Regions from separate parts of the Streptomyces boetiae genome, predicted to be linked through region 1. Evidence: predicted binding sites of a transcription regulator. Region 1 holds the regulator's gene; each other region holds the start of a gene.
What was found. Region 1 encodes HrcA, which represses chaperone genes, less so after heat shock. Its sites were predicted from a motif close to TTNGCACTCNGNNNNNCNGAGTGCNAA; they were not measured.

Region 1 (2,266 bases):
CGAGGAAGGACCGCGTCACCTGCGAGACCTCGCCGCGCCCGCGGCACATGTCGCAGGTCTGCGCGGAGGTGCCGGGGGCGGCGCCCTCGCCGTTGCAGGTGCCGCAGACGGTGGCGGTGTCGACCTGGATGTCCTTGGTGGTGCCGAAGGCGGCCTCGTTGAGGTCGATCTCCAGCCGGATCATGGCGTCCTGGCCGCGCCGGGTGCGCGACTTCGGGCCGCGCTGGGACGCGGCGCCGAAGAAGGCGTCCATGATGTCCGAGAAGTTCCCGAAGCCGGCGCCGCCGAAGCCCGCGCCCGCGCCCGCCGAGGCGGCGCCGCTCATCGGGTCCCCGCCCAGGTCGTACATCTGCTTCTTCTGCGGGTCGGAGAGCACCTCGTACGCGGTGTTGATCTCCTTGAACCGCTCCTGGGTCTTGGGGTCCGGATTCACGTCCGGATGCAGCTCGCGCGCCAGCCGCCGGAAGGCCTTCTTGATCTCTTCCTGCGAGGCATCGCGTCGCACGCCAAGGATGGCGTAGTAGTCGGCCGCCACTTAGTTCTCCGCGAGAATCTGTCCGACGTAACGTGCCACTGCGCGCACCGCTCCCATCGTTCCGGGGTAGTCCATGCGGGTCGGTCCGACCACGCCGAGCTTTGCGACGGCTTCGTCGCCTGAACCGTAACCGACAGAGACGACCGACGTGGAGGTCAGTCCTTCGTGGTTGTTCTCGTGCCCGATGCGCACGGTCATGCCGGAATCCTTCGCCTCCCCCAGCAGCTTCAGCAGCACCACCTGCTCCTCCAGCGCCTCCAGCACGGGGCGGATGGTGAGCGGGAAGTCCTGCCCGAAGCGGGTGAGGTTGGCCGTGCCGCCGATCATCAGCCGCTCCTCGGTCTCCTCCACCAGCGTCTCCAGAAGGGTGGAGAGAACCGCGGAGACCGTGCCGCGCTCCTCGGCGTCGAAGGAGTCGGGCAGGTCCGCGACCAGCCGCGGCACCTCGGTGAAACGCTCGCCCGCGACGCGGCTGTTCAGCCGGGCGCGCAGCTCGGCCAGCGAGGTCTCCCCGAACGGGGCGAGGCAGTCCACGTGCCGCTGCTCGACCCGCCCGGTGTCGGTGATGAGGACCAGCATCAGGCGGGCCGGGGCCAGCGCGAGCAGCTCGACGTGCCGCACCGTGGAACGGCTGAGCGAGGGGTACTGCACCACGGCGACCTGGCGGGTGAGCTGGGCGAGGAGGCGGACCGTGCGGGCCACCACGTCGTCCAGGTCCACGGCCCCGCCCAGGAAGTTCTGGATGGCGCGGCGCTCGGGGGCGGACAGGGGCTTGACGTCCGCGAGCTTGTCGACGAAGAGGCGGTACCCCTTGTCGGTGGGGACCCGGCCGGCGCTGGTGTGCGGCTGGGCGATGTACCCCTCCTCCTCCAGGGCGGCCATGTCGTTGCGGACCGTGGCCGGGGAGACCTGGAGGTTGTGCCGCTCGGTCAGCGCCTTGGAACCCACCGGCTCCTCCGTGCCGACGTAGTCCTGGACGATGGCCCGCAACACCTCCAGCCTGCGTTCACTGAGCATGTCGCACCTCCCGTCCGGCCGTCCGCCGCTGGCTGCCGCCCTGGCACTCGCGCTCGGGGAGTGCCAGACCCTGCTCCAGTGTACGGCCGGGTAGCACGGCCAGGGAACGAGCGGCGGCAGACTGACATCTCCCGCAGCACCTGCCCGCCGGCACCCGTCCGTTAACGTCCGGGCATGGACACGGGCGCGGGGCGCGGGCGGGGCGGTGCGGGCGGGGCCGGGCGGGAGCCCCGTGAGGGGTGGGAGCGGTGGCTTCCGGGCGAAGGCTGGGAGGCGGTGGCGCCCGGGGTGTTCCGGCGGCGGCTGCCCGGCTGGGACGAGACGGTGGGGCTCGTGGCCTCCCCGGGCGGCCTGCTGCTGGTGGACGCGGGCCCCTCGCGTGAGGCGGCCGGGGCCTGGGGGGCGGGCCTGCCGCCGGGTGGCGTGACGCGGCTGGTGGTCACGCACCCGCACTTCGACCACCTGCTGGGCGCGGGGGCGTTCCCGGCGGCCGAGGCGTGGGGGCCGGCGGGGCTCGCGGCGTTCCTGGCCGCGCCGGGGGCGGCCGATCCGGCGGCGGACGGGGCGCGGCACGGCCTGCACCCGGCCGCCGCGGCGGCGGATCTCGCGGCGGCTCGGGAACGCCCGTGGCGGGCGCCGTCGCCGGGGCGCGGGTCGCGCGCGGTGCTGGACCTCGGCGGGGGCCGCGCGGCCGTTCTGGCGGACCTGGGGCCC
Region 2 (2,266 bases), on a different contig from region 1:
GGCGTACGCCACTTCGCTGAAACGCGCCGAGGCCCGCCGCCTCGCCGCGGTCAAGACCTGGAAGCTGCGCCGCGCGCCCCTGCGCGCCCCCGCGCCCCCGGCCGACAAGCCCGAGGTGACCAGCGAGCGCGGCCACCTCTCCGGGGCCGGCCTGCCGCCCGTCCTGGTGCGGGTGCCCACCGACGAGAAGGTCGTCTTCCTGACCATCGACGACGGCGCCGAGAAGGACCCGGACCTGCTGCGGATGCTGAACGACCTGCGGATCCCCTGGTCCGGCTTCCTCTCCGACCACGTGGCCCGGGACGACTACGGCTACTTCCGCGAGGCCCACCGGCAGGGCGCGGGCGTGCACAACCACTCCATCAGCCACCCCGAACTCCCCGCGCTCTCCTACCGCGAGCAGCGCGAGGAGATCTGCGAGCAGCAGGACATCCTGGAGGAGGAGATCGGCGAGCGCCCCACCCTCTTCCGCCCGCCCTACGGCGCCTACGACCGCGACACTCTGCGCGCCGCCGCCTCCTGCGGGGTGCGGGCCGTGCCGCTGTGGGCCGAGGAGGCGTTCCCCGACCGGATCGAATGGGGGCGCGAGGACCGGAAATTCCACCCCGGTGACATCATCCTGACCCACTTCCGCGGCGAGGCGGAGTGGGACGGCAGCATGACGGACATGGTCCGGCGGGTACTGGACACGGCGACCCGCCAGGGCTTCGCCGTCGCCCGGCTGGAGGACTACCTCTAGCCCGCCCGGGAGCCCTCCCGGCACGCGCCCGGCGGGGCGTTGGCACTCTAGTTGACTGAGTGCTAACGGCGGCCTAGTCTCGGAGCCGACGCTGGCACTCTCACCGTAGGAGTGCCAGCCACCCCGCGACAGGCGGATCCGGCACCCGCGACGACGGGTCCACCAGGTCGCAGTCCAGCCATTTCCATGACCCCGCGAGATCTCCGAAGGGGGAGGTCGGATCGTGACGACCGTCAGCTCCAAGGTTGCCATCAAGCCGCTCGAGGACCGCATCGTGGTCCAGCCGCTCGACGCCGAGCAGACCACGGCCTCGGGCCTGGTCATTCCGGACACCGCCAAGGAGAAGCCCCAGGAGGGCACCGTCCTGGCCGTGGGCCCGGGCCGCTTCGAGGACGGCAACCGGCTTCCGCTCGACGTCAAGGTCGGCGATGTCGTGCTCTACAGCAAGTACGGCGGCACCGAGGTGAAGTACAACAACGAGGAGTACCTCGTCCTCTCCGCCCGTGACGTGCTGGCGATCATCGAGAAGTGACCGGCGACTAGTCGAGTTGCACGCCGCGCCCCGGGACCGGATCGTCTCCGGGGCGCGGTGACGTTCCCGGACGATTCGAAAAAAGACAGAGGGACATCCACACCCATGGCGAAGACTCTGAAGTTCGACGAGGACGCCCGTCGCGCCCTCGAGCGCGGCGTCAACAAGCTCGCGGACGCGGTCAAGGTCACCATTGGTCCCAAGGGCCGCAACGTCGTCATCGACAAGAAGTTCGGCGCGCCCACCATCACCAACGACGGCGTCACCATCGCCCGCGAGGTCGAGGCCGAGGACCCCTACGAGAACCTGGGCGCCCAGCTCGTCAAGGAGGTGGCGACCAAGACCAACGACATCGCGGGCGACGGCACCACCACCGCCACCGTGCTGGCCCAGGCGCTGGTCCGCGAGGGCCTGCGCAACGTCGCCGCCGGCGCCTCCCCGGCCGGCCTGAAGCGCGGCATCGACGCCGCCGTCGAGGCCGTGGCCGAGGACCTGCGCGCCTCCGCCCGCCCCATCGACTCCAAGGAGGACATCGCCGCCGTGGCCGCGCTGTCCGCCCAGGACAAGCAGGTCGGCGAGCTGATCGCCGAGGCGATGGACAAGGTCGGCAAGGACGGCGTCATCACCGTCGAGGAGTCCCAGACCTTCGGCCTGGAGCTGGACTTCACCGAGGGCATGGCCTTCGACAAGGGCTACCTCTCGCACTACATGGTCACCGACCAGGAGCGCATGGAGGCCGTCCTCGACGACCCCTACATCCTCATCCACCAGGGCAAGATCTCCTCCATCCAGGACCTGCTGCCGCTGCTGGAGAAGATCATGCAGGCCGGCGGCTCCCACCCGCTGCTCGTGATCGCCGAGGACGTCGAGGGCGAGGCCCTGTCCACCCTCGTGGTCAACAAGATCCGCGGCACCTTCAACTCGGTGGCCGTCAAGGCCCCCGGCTTCGGAGACCGCCGCAAGGCGATGCTCGGCGACATGGCCACCCTCACCGG
Region 3 (2,266 bases), on a different contig from region 1:
CCTTGATGACGGCCACGCCGCCGGCCAGCTTCGCCAGGCGCTCCTGGAGCTTCTCGCGGTCGTAGTCCGAGTCGGAGGACTCGATCTCGGCGCGGATCTGGTTGACCCGGCCCTGGACCTGGTCGCTGGAGCCGGCGCCGTCGACGATGGTGGTCTCGTCCTTGGTGATGACCACCTTGCGGGCGCGGCCCAGCAGGTCGAGCGTGGCGTTCTCCAGCTTGAGGCCGACCTCCTCGGAGATGACCTGGCCGCCGGTCAGCACGGCGATGTCGCCGAGCATGGCCTTGCGGCGGTCGCCGAAGCCGGGGGCCTTGACGGCCACGGACTTGAAGGTGCCGCGGATCTTGTTGACCACCAGGGTGGACAGGGCCTCGCCCTCGACGTCCTCGGCGATGATCAGCAGGGGCTTGCCCGACTGCATGACCTTCTCCAGCAGGGGCAGCAGGTCCTTCACGCTGCTGACCTTGGAGTTCACGATGAGGATGTAGGGGTCCTCGAGCTCGGCCTCCATGCGCTCCATGTCGGTGGCGAAGTACCCCGAGATGTAGCCCTTGTCGAAGCGCATGCCCTCGGTGAGCTCCAGCTCCAGACCGAAGGTCTGGGACTCCTCGACGGTGATGACGCCTTCCTTGCCGACCTTGTCCATGGCCTCGGCGATCAGCTCGCCGATCTGGGGGTCGCCCGCGGAGATGGACGCGGTGGAGGCGATCTGCTCCTTGGTCTCGACCTCCTTGGCCTGGCTCAGCAGGGCCTCGGAGACCTTCTCGACGGCCGCCTCGATGCCGCGCTTGAGCGCCATCGGGTTCGCGCCGGCGGCGACGTTGCGCAGGCCCTCGCGGACCAGCGCCTGCGCCAGAACGGTCGCCGTGGTCGTGCCGTCGCCGGCCACGTCGTCCGTCTTCTTGGCTACTTCCTTGACCAGCTCGGCGCCGATCTTCTCGTAGGAGTCCTCGAGCTCGATCTCCTTGGCGATCGACACGCCGTCGTTGGTGATGGTGGGGGCGCCCCACTTCTTCTCGAGCACGACGTTCCGGCCCTTGGGGCCGAGCGTGACCTTGACGGCGTCGGCGAGCTGGTTCATCCCGCGCTCAAGGCCGCGCCGCGCCTCCTCGTTGAACGCGATGATCTTGGCCATGTGAAGTGGTCCTCCCAGGACTGGGGTGGATTGCTCCGGACCGCGCTGGCGCCCGCGACGGACGGCCCTGCGGCCCGGCGGTTCATTGCTCCCGCCGGGCCCGTGGACCTCACCGAACCGGTCCTTGCTTTTGTCACTCTCACCTTCAGAGTGCTAACGCCATGATTAGCACTCTCCCCCTCCGAGTGCAAGCGTTGGGCGGCGGGGCGCCCGGTGGGGGCGGCGGGGGCGCTGCCGCTGCGCGGGGCTCGCGCGGCGCGGCGCGGCGCCGGGAGCGGACGGCTGTGAGGTGCGAGGGGGCGGTCCGCGAGGGGGCGCGGCCAGCCTCCTGCGCCCGCGCGGGGGCGGGACTGCGGCCGGGCCCGGCCCGCTGCTGAGGCGCTGCGGGCCGGCCCGCAGCGGCGCGTGAGTTGTGGGCAGGCCCCCGCGCAGCGCGGAGCGCGGGCGGCACGCCGCCCGGTGCGGGACCGTGGCCGGGCGCGGTGGGCGGAGCGCGGTGAGCCGAGCGCGGTGAGCGGTGAGCAGTGGGCGGTGAGCGGTGAGCGGTGAGCGGTGAGCGGTGAGCGGCTGCGAGCCGGCGGGCGCGGAGCCGGCCGCGGCAGGGCCGCGCGGCATCGGACCGTGGGCAGGCCCCCGCGCAGCGCGGAGCGCGGGCGGCCCGTGCGCGCCGCGGGACCGTGGGCGGGCCCGCACCGTCGGGCGGCGGCTGCGGCGGGCCGCGCGCGAGCGCGGAGCGGCTACGCCAGGGCCGCGTGGGGCGGGACCACGTGGGCGGGCTCGCCCCGTTGGGGGCCGCTGCGGCAAGGCCGCGTGGCGCGGGAATACGGGCGCCACCCCGCGTGGGGCGGGAATGCGGGCGACGCCCCGCGGGGCGCGGGAGCGCGGGCAGCGCCGGGCGGGGCCGGGACGCGGCAACCCCCCGTGTGGGGCGGCAATGCGGGCAACGCCCCGCCTGGCGCGGGAGCGCGGGCAGCGCCGGGCGGGGCCGGGACGCGGCAACCCCCCGTGTGGGGCGGCAATGCGGGCAACGCCCCGCGGGGCGCGGGAGCGCGGGCAGCGCCGGGCGGGGCCGGGACGCGGCAACCCCCCGTGTGGCGCGGGAGCCGCGTGGCGCGGGAGCGCGGGCGGCGC

Region 2: the regulator HrcA is predicted to act here: its motif matches at 779-805, upstream of groES (co-chaperone GroES).
Region 3: the regulator HrcA is predicted to act here: its motif matches at 1,266-1,292, upstream of groL (chaperonin GroEL).

What each region holds. Positions count from the first base shown of each region.
Region 1 is NZ_JAVREN010000012.1:20,037-22,302, forward strand. It holds gene dnaJ (molecular chaperone DnaJ) at 1-535, opposite strand, end outside; gene hrcA (heat-inducible transcriptional repressor HrcA) at 536-1,552, opposite strand; gene RM780_RS10905 (MBL fold metallo-hydrolase) at 1,727-2,266, shown strand, end outside.
Region 2 is NZ_JAVREN010000023.1:44,065-46,330, reverse strand. It holds gene RM780_RS16460 (polysaccharide deacetylase family protein) at 1-739, shown strand, start outside; gene groES (co-chaperone GroES) at 963-1,271, shown strand; gene groL (chaperonin GroEL) at 1,377-2,266, shown strand, end outside.
Region 3 is NZ_JAVREN010000001.1:134,326-136,591, forward strand. It holds gene groL (chaperonin GroEL) at 1-1,135, opposite strand, end outside.